One region of the Methylobacterium sp. WCS2018Hpa-22 genome, then DNA from elsewhere that is predicted to be linked to it. Evidence: predicted binding sites of a transcription regulator. Region 1 holds the regulator's gene; each other region holds the start of a gene.
The links. Region 1 encodes LexA, which represses DNA repair genes until DNA is damaged. Its sites were predicted from a motif close to TGTTCNNNNTGTGTTCNG; they were not measured.
Positions count from the first base shown of each region.

Region 1 (3,579 bases):
ACGTCGTCTCGATTTCCGGCCTCCACATGGTGCTCGCAGCCGGCGTCGTGTTCTGGCTCGTCCGCGCGCTGCTCGCCCTCGTTCCGGGGCTCGCCCTGGTTTGGCCGATCAAGAAGATCGCCGCCGGTTTCGCCATGGTGGGTGTCACGGCCTATTGCGTTTTCTCGGGCTGGGATATCGCTGCCGAACGCTCGCTCATCATGACGTTGGTGATGCTCGGCGCGATCCTGGTGGATCGCCCGGCTTTGAGCATGCGGAACCTCGCGCTCGCTGCCCTCATCGCCCTCGCGCGAGAGCCGGACGGGATTCTCGGCCCGAGCTTTCAGATGTCCTTCGGCGCGGTAGCCGGCCTCATCGCTTGCGCCGGTGCGCTCAATCGCTGGATGCCGCCACGCGAAGGTGCGGGCCTCTTGGCCCGAACCTGGCGGTTTCTGGCTGTCGCGGTCCTTGGCACCCTGGCGACGACATTGATCGCCCAGATCGCCACGGCGCCCTTCGCGACCTATCATTTCCAGACCGTCCAGCCCTTCGGCATCGTCGGCAATGCCCTGACCTTGCCCCTCGTCTCCCTGGCGGTGATGCCGGCGGCGGTCCTCGGGATCCTCGCCTATCCCTTCGCACTGGACCAGCCGGTCTGGTGGGCGATGGGGCTCGCCGTACGCGGGATGCTCACGATCTCCGGCTGGATCAGCGGGTTCGGACACGCCACCCTCGTCGTCCCGGCCTATGGCAGCACGGCACTCTGCCTGCTTGCTCTCGCCTTGCTCCTGCTGACACTTCCCGTCTCGAGCTTACGCTGGATCGGCCTTGCTCCGGCCGCTCTCGGTGTCGTGCTCGCTACCATGCCGCCGCGTTACGACGTCTACATCGACCGTGAGGGTGGCGGTGCAGCCTTCCGCGACGGGGACGGGCGATTGAGCATTCTCGGCAGCCCGCCGGCCTTCGTCCTCGAACAATGGCTCAAGGCGGATGGCGATTCGCGGAAGGTCGCCGCCGTCGCAGCCTCGCCGAGAAGCCGATGCGATACCGTCGGATGCGTCGTCGAGTTAGGGCCGGGTCGGATCGTCGCCCTGGTCAAGGACAAGCGGGCCTTCGCGGAGGATTGCGAACGGGCGAGTGTGATCATCGCCCGCCGTGACGCACCCAAAGACTGCCGGGCCGGCTTCGTCATCGATCGCGCATACCTGGCACTACGCGGCGCCACCGCCATCCGTTTCGGCCCCGAAGGACCGCAGGTCACGTCCGCCCACCAACCTCATTCTCGTCCGCCATGGCGGCGGGCGGTCGCCGTCGTCACGCCGTCCCCTTCGCCTCCGAAGGAATCGGGACCGAGTGCGAAACCCATAGAACCCGAGGGCGACGACGGCGATCCGTCATCCGAAACGCAGTCGGACGGGCTTCAGTAACGACGGACCAGGCTGACGAGCCGCCCCTGGATCTGAACACGATCCGGACCCAGAACCCTTGTCTCGTAGGCTGGGTTTGCCGCCTCCAGAGCGATGGAGGAACCGCGGCGACGCAGGCGCTTCAATGTGGCCTCTTCATCGTCGATGAGGGCAACGATGATGTCGCCGGTATTCGCAGTGTCCTGCTTCTTGATCACGACAAGATCACCGTCGAGGATACCTGCTTCGATCATCGAATCGCCACGGACCTCCAGAGCGTAATGTTCGCCGCCGGCCAGGAAGTCCGGTGATAGCGTCACGGAATGGCTCTGGTTCTGTATGGCGGAGATCGGCGTGCCGGCCGCGATCCGTCCCATGACCGGGATCGTGATCGACCTTCCGCTCTCGTCCTGGGCCTGGGTCGTTGGCTGGCGCAGGGACGGCATCGCCTTGGACCGACCGCCTTCGACGACGCTCGGCGTGAAGCGGCGAACTTCACCGGCGGGAGCGGGCTTCGACGCCGGTGCACCGGTCAGGCTCTCAGGCATCCGGATCACTTCGATCGCCCTGGCGCGATTCGGCAAACGACGCAGAAATCCGCGCTCTTCGAGGGCCGTGATCAACCGGTGGATCCCCGACTTCGATTTGAGATCGAGGGCGTCCTTCATCTCGTCGAAGGAGGGCGGGACGCCACTCTCCTGCATCCGTTGTTGGATGAATTGGAGAAGATCCAGCTGCTTACGCGTCAACATACAGATCACTCTTCCACTGAAGCCAATGGCCGCGACTAACGCCGCTGAAACAAAACACGAACACGGTAGACGTTCCGCAAGTGTTCTGCAAGGGTTCCGTTAACCCGGTGGTAGAGTTTGTTCCTGAGGTGCAATGTTCCGCTCAAGCGGCCTTACCGCGGGCCGGCTTGGCGTCCGCCGGTATTACCCGCAGGGCCCTTCAATCATCCGAAGGGGCTTCGTGCCGCGGGGGCTTACCCCGCCCCTGTATGGCGGGCCTTCGCGGTGTCCGGCGGAGCCGCGCGCCCAGTCCCCGCCGATGACTTAGTCGGTCACCGACGGCCGGGGAGCCATGCGATATGGCGGGTACTCTGGGGGCAGCGTCGATCAGTCGAGATAGTCACCATATTTCTCAACATGGCTGGCGAGGCCGAGGCCGTGCTCGCGCACGAGGCGTTCCGCCAGATCTGCATCGCGCGCTTCCAATGCCTTGATGATCGCCACGTGTTCCTTGATCGAGTTGGCCGCGCGTTCCCCCTGACGCAGCGCGGTGTTGCGAATACCGCGGACATGCATCAGCAGGTTGCTGGTGATGTCTTTGATCACGTCGCACTGGCCGAGCGAAATGATCTTCTGGTGGAAGCGAATGTTGGCTTCCGAATACTCGTCGAGATGATCCGACGGGCGTCCTTCATAGAATTCTGGAAAGTGCTCGCGCAGGCAGTGAAGTTGTTCGTCGGTGGCCCGCTCGCAGGCGAGGCGCGCAGCCATGCTCTCCAAGGCAGACCAGGCCTGGATCATGCTGACAATTTCTTTCTTCGACTTCTTGATGACGAAGACACCGCGACGGGCCTCGAACCGCACGAAGCCTTCCTGCTCCAATACCGTCAGCGCTTCGCGCACAGGGGTGCGGCTCACGCCAAGGTTCAAGGACAACTTTCGCTCATCCAGGCGAACCTCTTCACGCTGATTATAAATGTTCATGTTCGTGATTGCTTCTTTGAGCGCGTCATAAGCCAATGCACGCAAGCTTGAAGTCGCAACGATAGGCTTTACTTGAAATGTGTCGGTTTTAACCATTTTTCATGCCACCTAGAATAATTTAAACTCGCACACGCGGGCGAGCACACTTGGTGTGAAGCATGCCAAACTCGCGTTTGAAATACAAGGAATGCCTCGGCCCGCTCAAAGCTCTTAACATAAGCTGAGCGGCGCTTTCCTCGCTACGGTTCGAAGAGCAGACTTCCGATTACCATGAAGGAAGGAGTTGTATTCTTCCTGTGTCGACCGGCCATGCGAAGCCTCGCGTTCCAGTGATCCGATGCTGATCGGCACAATCGTGCAATTCCGTTTGACAGTTGGTATTTGGTATGCCACCAATTGCCTACCGGGTCGGAGGGCTTACAGCAGTTTTTGACTGCTAGATCGGGTCAAAGCGTCTTCTCTGTTCGAGGCAGGCGCGG
Region 1 covers NZ_JAVTJA010000006.1:283,448-287,026, forward strand. Annotated here, with positions in the region: gene RQI43_RS10680 (ComEC/Rec2 family competence protein) at 1-1,406, shown strand, start outside; gene lexA (transcriptional repressor LexA) at 1,400-2,137, opposite strand; gene RQI43_RS10690 (GntR family transcriptional regulator) at 2,504-3,196, opposite strand.

Region 2 (3,579 bases), on a different contig from region 1:
CCCGGCAATTCGGCTATAACAACGACTTCGTCGGTTATTTCCCGATGTCCGGCGCCGCCGATCCGGCGGCGCACGGACTTCTCGTGGTCAATCACGAATACACCAACGAGGAGCTGATGTTCCCCGGCCTCGGCCGCCAGGATATCAAGACCGTCGCGTTCAAGGGCATGAACCGCGAGCTCGTCGATATCGAGATGGCCGCCCATGGCGGATCGGTGATCGAGGTGAAGCGAACGGACGGCAAATGGGCCGTGGTGCCGAACTCGCCTCACGCCCGGCGCATCACCGCGGAGACGGTGATGACTTTGTCCGGTCCCGCCGCAGGCTCCGACCGGCTGAAGACGACGGCCGATCCTGTGGGCCGTACGGTGAAGGGCATGATCAACAATTGCGCCGGCGGAACCACCCCCTGGGGGACGTGGCTCACCTGCGAGGAGAACATCAACTATTACTTCTCGGGCTCCCTCGCCGAGGGTTCTGCTGAGGCGACCAACCACAAGCGTCTCGGCCTGCCCGGCAACGCCTATGCCTGGGGACGCTTCCACGAGCGCTTCGACCTCTCCAAGGAGCCGAACGAGCCGAACCGCTTCGGCTGGGTCGTGGAAATCGACCCGTTCGATCCCGCCTCCGTCCCGACGAAGCGCACCGCCATGGGCCGGTTCAAGCACGAAGGCGCCGCCGGCATCGTCTCGAAGAGCGGCCGCTACGTGGTCTACCAGGGCGACGATGAGCGTTTCGACTACGTCTACAAGTTCGTGACGGACGCGGCCGTAAATCTCGCCGACCGGCAGGCCAACCGCGATATCCTCGATTCCGGCACGCTCCACGTCGCCCGGTTCGATGCCGACGGACGCGGCGCCTGGATGCCGCTGGTCTTCGGACAAGGCCCCCTGACGACGGAGAACGGGTTCCGCTCCCAGGCCGACGTGGTCATCGAGGCACGGCGTGCCGCCGACCTCCTCGGCGCCACCAAGATGGATCGCCCGGAAGACGTCGAGGCCAATCCGAAGACCGGCAAGGTCTATGTCATGCTCACCAACAACGTGAAACGCAAACCCGACGAGGTGAACGCCGCCAATCCGAGGCCCGACAACCGCTTCGGCCACATCGTGGAGCTGACCCCCGACGAGGGCGACCATGCGGCACCGGGCTTCGCCTGGGAGATCCTCGTCAAATGCGGCGATCCCTCCATCGCTACGGTCGGCGCCACCTTCTCCTCCGCGACGACGAAGGACGGCTGGTTCGGCATGCCGGACAATTGCTCGGTCGACGGACAGGGTCGGCTCTGGGTCGCCACCGACGGGAACTCGCCATCGAAGACGGGCCGGAACGACGGAATCTGGGCCATGGAGACGGACGGGCAGGGACGGGGAACCGGCAAGCACTTCTTCCGGGTGCCCAACGGCGCGGAGATGTGCGGCCCCTACTTCACACCGGACGACACCACGTTCTTCGTCGCCGTCCAGCATCCCGGCGAGGCCGACGAGGAGGATCCGAAGGCCGCTCCCGCCACGTTCGAGGCACCTTCGACCCGGTGGCCGGATTTCGACGATGCGATGCCGCCCCGGCCGGCTATCGTCGCCATCACGAAGCGAGGCGGTGGCCGGGTCGGAAGCTGACCGCTCGACCTTTCCAGCTGGACACTGGATCCCCCTCCGTCGCCGTCGAATGGCGGCCCTGTCGAACCGGCGTCGTGGAACTCGCCCCCATTGGGCCGCAACTCCTTCAGAGTGCCAGCAGGGGTACGGATAGCGACCCGGGAAAGGGCAGGGCGTAGCGACCGCGCCGGTCCCTCCGAAATCCAGACGACACAGCGTTAAGGGAATCGGCGCAAGCTGTGCAGGAACACGGGGAGAGACCTCCCGCGCCCTCATGGCGGCGCTTCACGTTTCCGTTTCGTTCCTGTATGGTTGGCACATGACTCAGCGCGAGACCTCACGCCAGGCCGTTGCGGCCCCCGCCGTCGGCCGGCCGAGCGATCTGTTCGCAGGCGGCCAGGCGCCGGTTCGCGGTGCCAAGGCTTCCTCGGCCGCCCGGGCGCCCCTCGACAAGGCGCCCATCGAAACAGCCGAGGCCGGCTACGACGCCTCGTCGATCGAAGTGCTGGAGGGGCTGGAGCCCGTCCGGCGCCGGCCGGGCATGTATATCGGCGGCACCGACGAACGCGCCCTGCACCATCTCTTCGCCGAGGTGATCGACAATTCCATGGACGAGGCTGTGGCCGGCCATGCCAGCTACATCGAGGTGGAACTGGAGGCGACGGGCCACCTCGTCATCACCGATAACGGACGCGGTATCCCGGTGGACCCGCATCCGAAATTCCCCGGCAAATCCGCCCTCGAAGTCATCATGACGACGCTGCACGCCGGCGGAAAATTCGACTCGAAGGTCTACGAGACCTCGGGCGGCCTTCATGGCGTCGGCATCTCCGTGGTCAATGCCCTCTCGGACAGCCTCGAAGTCGAGGTCGCCCGCAGCCAGACCCTGTACCGCCAGACGTTCTCGCGCGGCCACGTGCAGGGGCCTCTGGTGGAGGTCGGCCGGGTGCAGAACCGTCGCGGCACCCGGGTGCGCTTCCATCCCGATGCCGAGATCTTCGGAGCTCTGAAATTCGATCCGCGCCGGCTGTTCAAGATGGCCCGGTCAAAGGCCTACCTGTTCGGCGGCGTCGAAATCCGCTGGCGTTGCGCGCCGTCCCTGATCGAGGGGATGGACGACGTCCCGACAGAGACCGTGCACCGCTTCCCCGGCGGCCTGCGCGATTATCTCGCCCGCGATCTCGAGGGCAAGGAACTCGTCACCGATGCGGTTTTCGCCGGCAAGGTGACGAAGCCCGGCGGCCATGGCTCCCTCGAATGGGCCGTCGCCTGGATGGTGGTGGAGGACGGGGTCTCGCACTCCTATTGCAACACCATCCCCACCGCCGAGGGTGGCACGCATGAAAGCGGCCTGCGCGTCGCCCTGCTGCGGGCCCTACGCGAACATGCCGAACGCGTCGGCCAGGCTAAGCGCATGACCTCCGTCACAACGGATGACGTCATGGCGACCTGCGCCTCGATGCTCTCCGTCTTCATCCGCGAGCCGGAATTCCAGGGCCAGACCAAGGACAAGCTCGCCACCGTGGAAGCCTCGAGGATTGTCGAGACGGCGATCCGCGACGCGTTCGACCATTGGCTCGCCGCCTCCCCGGCCCAGGCCAACAAACTTCTCGACTGGGTGATCGACCGGGCCGAGGAGCGCCTGCGCCGACGCCAGGAGAAAGAGGTCGCGCGCAAATCCGCGACCCGCAAGCTACGTCTGCCGGGCAAGCTCGCCGATTGCTCCAAGGCCGGTACGGCCGGCTCGGAAATCTTCATCGTCGAGGGTGATTCCGCCGGCGGCTCGGCAAAGCAGGCGCGCGACCGCGCCAGCCAGGCGATCCTGCCCCTGCGCGGCAAGATCCTCAACGTGGCCTCGGCCAGTCGCGACAAGATGGGCGCCAACCAGCTCATCTCCGACCTGACCCAGGCGCTCGGTTGCGGCACGGGCAACAGCTACAAGGGCGAGGATCTTCGCTACGAGAAGGTCATCATCATGACC
Region 2 covers NZ_JAVTJA010000007.1:194,588-198,166, reverse strand. Annotated here, with positions in the region: gene RQI43_RS11610 (PhoX family phosphatase) at 1-1,619, shown strand, start outside; gene parE (DNA topoisomerase IV subunit B) at 1,918-3,579, shown strand, end outside.
Region 2: parE (DNA topoisomerase IV subunit B) is a predicted target of LexA. The motif match lies at 1,887-1,904, and genes of this name have one in related genera.

Region 3 (3,579 bases), on a different contig from region 1:
GCCGCCGTTTCCTTCGTCTGCCATCGCTTCTGTCCCCGTTGCGGGGAGAGAAACTCCCCTGCCGCATCAACGCCGGGGGCCTCACCGCGTTGCCTCGATGAGCGGACCCGGCCTATAACCCGGCTCAACCCCGTTGCGGTGACGCGCGCGCGCACTTCCGCTCCACCTCCGACACGACCCAAGGTCACGCTATGGCCGGCCATTCCCAGTTCAAGAACATCATGCACCGCAAGGGCCGCGTCGATGCGGTCCGTTCCAAGATCTTCGGCAAGCTCGCCCGCGAGATCACGGTTGCGGCCAAGCTCGGCATGCCCGACCCGGCGATGAATGCGCGCCTGCGCGCCGCCATCATCGCGGCACGGGCCGAGAACGTGCCCAAGGACAATATCGAGCGCGCCATCAAGAAGGCCTCGGGCGCCGACGCCGAAAGCTACGACGAGATCCGCTACGAGGGCTACGGCCCGGGGGGCGCTGCCCTCATCGTCGAGGCGCAGACCGACAACCGCAACCGTACCGCCTCCGACGTGCGCTCGGCCTTCACAAAGTCCGGCGGCAGCTTGGCCGAGACCGGCGCCGTCTCCTTCATGTTCGACCATGTCGGCGTGGTGGAGTTCGATGCCAAGGTGGCGGATGCCGACACGATGCTCGAGGCTGCCATCGAGGCAGGCGCCGACGACGTGCGCTCCTCCGAGGACGGCCACGAGATCACCTGCGCCCAGGATTCCTACGGCGAGGTCTCCAAGGCACTGGAGGCCCGCTTCGGCGAGCCGCGCCGCACGGCCCTGATCTGGAAGGCCCAGAACACCATCGAGGTCGACGACGAGACCGGCGAGAAGCTGATCCGCCTCGTCGAAGTCATCGAAGACCAGGACGACGTCCAGAACGTCTACGTCAATTTCGCTCTCTCCGACGCTCTGGTCGCCAAGCTCGAAGGGTGAGCGGCCCGGAGCCACAAGCGATCATTCCAGATCCGATAGTCCCCTTCATGATGGCGGATCCGGGATTCACTCTGGTGCCGCGCGTGCTCGGCTGATCCGGCATCCGCTTCGTTCGAGCGGAGCCAGGATCAGGCTGCTTTTACGGTGTCGAGGAAGCGGTTGACCAACGCCGGCGCGTCAGCGTTCCGAGCCCCGCCAGAACGGTTGCCGCCAGGATCGGCCCTGTCGGAACGTTCCCGCTGAACTGAGCTCCGGGCCCGGCGATCGGCAGTATTAGCCAGAGGCAGATGCTCAGGAATCAGTCGGAGCTCCGCCGGCAAGTCTCGATATCCGCCATCGGAATTCTGATCTTTCGGATACGCCGGACTCGTGGCACCGGAGCTTACGTGCGCGTCGCCGGTATCCGCGACGAGCTATGCGCTGGAGACGTAGAGACGGGCGACGAGATCCGGTGGGACGGCGGTGACCACGACGCTGTGGGTCCGTCCCCCCATGGATAGGATCGTTTCCCGCCAGCTCAGGCGACGAGGGCGGCAATGTCTTGCCCATGCCATCGCCCATGCCTTGGCACAAGACTTCGTTCACGATATGTCCTTAACGCTCAGATCGGCGCGGCGCTCGCGCCCGGACCTGTCCAACCCATGATTTTGTCACCTCTGGTTTTGAGCGCATGACCGGCTCCGTCCGCATCCTCGGCATCGATCCCGGCCTGCGCCGGACCGGCTGGGGTCTCATCTCCGTCGTCGGGACGAAGCTGACCTATGTCGATTGCGGCGTGGTGACGTCGGATGGGGACCTGCCTCTCGCCCTGCGCCTGCGGGAATTGCACGAGGGCATCACCCGCGTCGTGTCGGGTTTCTCGCCCGACGAGGTCGCCGTGGAGGAGACCTTCGTCAACAAGGACGCGCAGGCGACGCTGAAGCTCGGCCATGCCCGCGCTATCGCCCTGCTGGTGCCGGCTCTGGCGGGTCTGCCGGTCTCCGAATACGCCGCCAACCTGGTGAAGAAGACCGTCTGCGGCTCGGGCCATGCCGAGAAGGTGCAGATCCAGGCGATGGTGAAGTTTCTGATGCCCAAGGCCGAGTTCAAGACAGCAGATGCCGCCGATGCCCTCGCCATCGCCGTCACCCATGCCAATCATCGCGGTGCGCATGCGCTGAAGAAGCTCCACGCTCCCGTCGCCGGGGTGAGCGGGCTTGCCGCCGCACGGATCGCGGCGGCTCTGGCGAAGAGGTGAGCATGTCCTCTCCCGGCGCTGGGCGCGGGGAGAGGGGGCTTTACGTCCTGGGCGGGTTTACTGGGCCTTGAACTCGCCCTCCAGGCGCAGGCTCACTTCGTCGCTCACTGCCGGCACGAAGGCCGAGACACCGAAATCCGAACGCTTGATCACGGCCCAGCCATCGAAGCCCACGGTGTAGCGCTTGTCGACGGGGTTGGTGCCGGCTTGGTTGAACGTGGCGTCGAAGGAGACGGGCTTCGTCACACCCTTCAGGGTGAGGGTGCCGGTGATCCGCGCCGTGGTCGGGCTGGTGGGCTCCACCAGGGTCGCCGTGTAGGTGGCGGTGGGGAACTTGGCCGTGTCGAAGAACTCGGGGGCCTGGAGATGCTTGTTCAAGGCATCGTTGAGGCCGTTGATGCTGGCCATGCCGATGGTGACGCTGAGCTGGCTCTTTGCCGGCTCCTTCGGATCCAGAACCGCCTTGGCCGCCACATCGGTGATCTGCCCATAATAGGTCGAGTAGCCGAGATGGATCACCGACCAGGTGATCTTGCCGTGTGCCGGATCGAGCACGTAGGTGCCGGGCTTGACCTGGGTCGGGTCGCGCGACGGACCGGCTTCGGGTGGCGTCTCCTGCGCGTAGGCGCAGGGCGAGGCCAGAAGCAGGAGGGCGAGGAGGCGCGTGCGCATCATGCGGTCACTTTCTCTATGGCTGGTCGGACAGGAGGGCCGGTCCCTGATAAGACCCTGTCTCTGATGACGAGATGATGCATGATCGGCAAGCTGAAGGGTGTGGTGGATTCCTACGGAGAGGATTTCGTGATCCTCGACGTGCAGGGGGTCGGCTACGTGGTGCATTGTTCCGCCCGGACCTTGCAGCGGATGCCGGGCGCGGGCGAGGCCGCTTCCCTCGCCATCGAGACCCATGTCCGCGAGGACATGATCCGGCTCTATGGTTTCCGCTCCGATGCCGAGCGCGAATGGTTTCGCCTGCTTCAGACCGTTCAGGGGGTCGGCTCCAAGGTGGCCCTCGGCCTGCTCTCCGTGCTGGAGCCGGAGGCCCTCGCTACCGCCATCTCCATGGGCGACAAGACCGCCATCGCCCGCGCGCCCGGGGTCGGGCCACGCCTCGCCGCCCGGCTCACCGCCGAATTGAAGGACAAGGCCCCCGCCTTCGCGCCGATCGACCCCGCCGTCCTGGCCCTCTCCGGAGCGGTGGAGGATCGAACCGCGCCTCAGCCCGCCGCCGATGCCATCTCGGCCCTGGTCAATCTCGGTTACGCCCCGGTCCAGGCCTCCGCCGCCATCGCCGCCGCGATGAAGGGAGCCGGTGAGGGCGCCGAAGCCAAGACCCTTATCCGCCTTGGCCTGCGCGAACTCGCCCGGTGAATCGGATGGTCCAAGGCGCAAATCCGCGTCCGG
Region 3 covers NZ_JAVTJA010000015.1:90,616-94,194, reverse strand. Annotated here, with positions in the region: gene RQI43_RS19500 (YebC/PmpR family DNA-binding transcriptional regulator) at 192-938, shown strand; gene ruvC (crossover junction endodeoxyribonuclease RuvC) at 1,609-2,175, shown strand; gene RQI43_RS19490 (YceI family protein) at 2,233-2,850, opposite strand; gene ruvA (Holliday junction branch migration protein RuvA) at 2,929-3,546, shown strand.
Region 3: ruvC (crossover junction endodeoxyribonuclease RuvC) is a predicted target of LexA. The motif match lies at 1,517-1,534, and genes of this name have one in related genera.

Region 4 (3,579 bases), on a different contig from region 1:
TGCTCAACCGCTCGGCCGGGGCCGAGAGCGACGAGCCGCAACGCGCCGCCGAGGTGCGGCTCGCCCGCTTCCTCAACAACAGCCCCATCGCCATCGCGACCCTCGACCGGACCGGGCGCATCGCCCGCGCCAACGCGTCCTTCGCCCGGTTGTTCGGCGGCACCCCACGCCAGGCCGTGCCGGATGGGCGTGGCGAGCTTGGGACCGAGCCGACGATGTGGGAAGCCCTGCTCGACCGCGACCGGGCCGTCCTCGAGGGTGCCCTGGTGAAGGCCGCCGACGGGACCGTGGAGGTACAACCGATCGAGGTGGCGCTGGCGGGGCCGGGAAACCGTTCCGCGCGAGTTTGGCTCAGCCCGGCCGGCGGCGACACCTCGGCGGCAGCGGATGCGGCCACGCCGGCCGACCGCGAGCGCGTGATCCTCTATGCCCTCGACACCACGGCGCAGCGCCAGCTCGAACAGCAGATCGCCCAGACCCAGAAGATGGACACGGTGGGCCAGCTCGCCGGCGGCATCGCGCACGACTTCAACAACGTCCTCCAGGCCATCATCGGCTATTCCGACCTTCTGCTGGCCAGCCACAGGCCGACCGATCCGGCCTTCCAGGACATCATGCAGATCAAGCAGAACGCCAACCGGGCCGCGAGCCTGGTGCGGCAGCTGCTGGCCTTCTCGCGGCGTCAGACCCTGCGCCCGGAAGTGATGAATGTCGGCGAAGCCCTGTCCGACCTGACGCTGCTGCTGAAGCGCCTGCTCGGCGAGCGTGTCGATCTCGACCTGAAGCACGGGCGCGACATCTGGCCGATCAAGGCCGACGTGAACCAGTTCGAGCAGGTCATCGTCAATCTCGCGGTCAATGCTCGCGACGCGATGCCGAATGGCGGCCAGCTGCTCATCCGCACCGCCAACATCCTCGAAGGCCGAGAGACCAACGAGCGCCAACCCGGCGCACCGGCGGGCGACCATGTCCTGATCGAGGTGCTCGATACCGGCGAGGGCATCCCGCCCGACGTGATGGAGAAGATCTTCGAGCCCTTCTTCACCACGAAGGATATCGGCAAGGGGACCGGCCTCGGCCTGTCCACTGTCTTCGGCATCATCAAGCAGAGCGGCGGCACCATCGACGTGCAATCGACCGTTGGCAGCGGCACCGCCTTCCGGATCTACCTGCCGCGTCACGAGCCTGCGGCCGAGCCCGTTCCGGAAATCGCCGTCGCCGTTGCCCCGCAGAGCAACGCGGAGATCGCCGCCAGCCGGCTCAGGGGAGCGCGTGACCTCGAAAAGCCCGGCAGTGGCGGACAATCTGCCCCGCGCAAACCCTCGCCCGATCATACCGGGCAGGGCGTGATCCTGCTGGTGGAGGACGAGGACCCGGTCCGTGCGGTCAACAGCCGGGCCCTGTCGGCACGGGGCTACACGGTGCTGGAAGCGGCCTCGGGCCTCGACGCCCTGGCCCTCATCAGCGATGTCGACCAAACCATCGACCTCGTCGTCTCCGACGTGGTGATGCCGGAGATGGACGGCCCGACGCTGCTACGCGAACTGCGCAAGCACCGTCCTGATCTGAAGGTCATCTTCGTCTCCGGCTATGCCGAGGACGCGTTCCGCAAGAACCTGCCCGACGGCGAGGATTTCAACTTCCTGCCCAAGCCCTTCAGCCTCAAGCAGCTCGTGGAAACGGTGAAGGAGACGATCGCCCGTTAGGGCGACGTTCTCCCGCCGAATGATGTGAAATCGGCACCCGGCACCTTGCAAAAAGAGAACAAAACAAGTACATCATTCGCATCCGAGGCACATTGAGCCTTGAGCTCTCCCCATGCATAAGGATGCCGACGAATGGCTCAGCCCGCGCTGAAAGTTGTGGATTCCCCGATGGTGGACAAGGACAAGGCGAAGGCGATCGATGCCGCGCTGTCCCAGATCGAGCGTGCTTTCGGCAAGGGCTCGATCATGCGACTCGGCAAGAACGATAAGGTGGCGGAGGTCGAGACCGTCTCCACCGGTTCGCTCGGCCTCGACATCGCGCTCGGCGTCGGCGGCTTGCCGCGTGGCCGGGTGATCGAGATCTACGGCCCCGAATCATCAGGCAAGACCACCCTTGCCCTTCACACCATCGCCGAGGCCCAGAAGAAGGGCGGCGTCTGCGCCTTCGTGGATGCGGAGCACGCTCTCGATCCGGTCTATGCGCGCAAGCTCGGCGTGCAGCTCGACGATCTCCTGATCTCGCAGCCCGATACCGGCGAGCAGGCCCTGGAGATCACCGACACCCTGGTGCGCTCGGGCGCTATCGACGTGCTCGTGGTCGATTCGGTGGCGGCGCTCACGCCCCGCGCCGAGATCGAGGGCGAGATGGGCGACAGCCAGCCCGGCCTTCAGGCCCGCCTGATGAGCCAGGCCCTGCGCAAGCTCACGGGCTCGATTTCGCGCTCGAAATGCATGGTCATCTTCATCAACCAGATCCGGATGAAGATCGGCGTCATGTATGGCAGCCCGGAGACGACCACGGGCGGCAACGCACTGAAGTTCTACGCGTCGGTGCGTCTCGACATCCGCCGTATCTCGACCCTCAAGGATCGTGACGAGGCCATCGGCAACCAGGTTCGCGTCAAGGTCGTCAAGAACAAGGTCGCGCCGCCCTTCAAGCAGGTCGAGTTCGACATCATGTTCGGCGAGGGCGTCTCGAAGGTCGGTGAGTTGATCGACCTCGGGGTGAAGGCCGGGATCGTGGAGAAGTCCGGCGCCTGGTTCTCCTATGCGAGCCAGCGCCTCGGCCAGGGCCGCGAGAACTCGAAGGGGTTCCTGCGCGACAATCCGGATATCGCCAACAAGATCGAAGCCGCGATCCGGCAGAATTCGGGATTGCTGGCCGACAAGATCCTCGAGACCGCCAAGCCCACGGCGGACGATCTGGACGAAGGCGAGGCCTGATCGCCTCGTAAGTCATGAAAGAGGCCGTCGCGGACCATCGCGGCGGCCTCTTTCATGTTCGGACTATCCTATCGGTGCGAATCGGCCCGATGCTCGCTCTTTGGTCGATCGCCAAGTCCAGAGACGAGCGCCGCCGAGCGTTCGAAGGGTGCAGCGTTAAGAAACAGGAACGCACGATCGCGGAGCGGGCGTGACTCGACGGTCCGGCCTCCTTATGAGGGCGCAAGCCACGAAGAAGCCTCGGGTTGTCGTCTCGACCGCCCCAAGCGCACGACAGAGTCATTTCACGATGAGCGGCGTCAACGAGATCCGGTCGGCCTTTCTCGACTATTTCGCCAAGGCGGACCACGCCGTGGTGCCGTCGTCGTCCCTCGTTCCCCGTAACGACCCGACCTTGATGTTCACCAATGCGGGGATGGTGCAGTTCAAGAACGTCTTCACCGGCGTCGAGAAGCGGCCTTACAACCGTGCCACCACGGCGCAGAAATGCGTCCGCGCCGGCGGCAAGCACAACGACCTCGACAATGTCGGCTATACCGCGCGCCACCACACCTTCTTCGAGATGCTCGGCAATTTCTCCTTCGGCGATTATTTCAAGCCGCAGGCGATCGAACTGGCCTGGAGCCTGATCACGAAGGAGTTCGGCCTC
Region 4 covers NZ_JAVTJA010000005.1:283,759-287,337, forward strand. Annotated here, with positions in the region: gene cckA (cell cycle histidine kinase CckA) at 1-1,706, shown strand, start outside; gene recA (recombinase RecA) at 1,839-2,930, shown strand; gene alaS (alanine--tRNA ligase) at 3,220-3,579, shown strand, end outside.
Region 4: recA (recombinase RecA) is a predicted target of LexA. The motif match lies at 1,761-1,778, and genes of this name have one in related genera.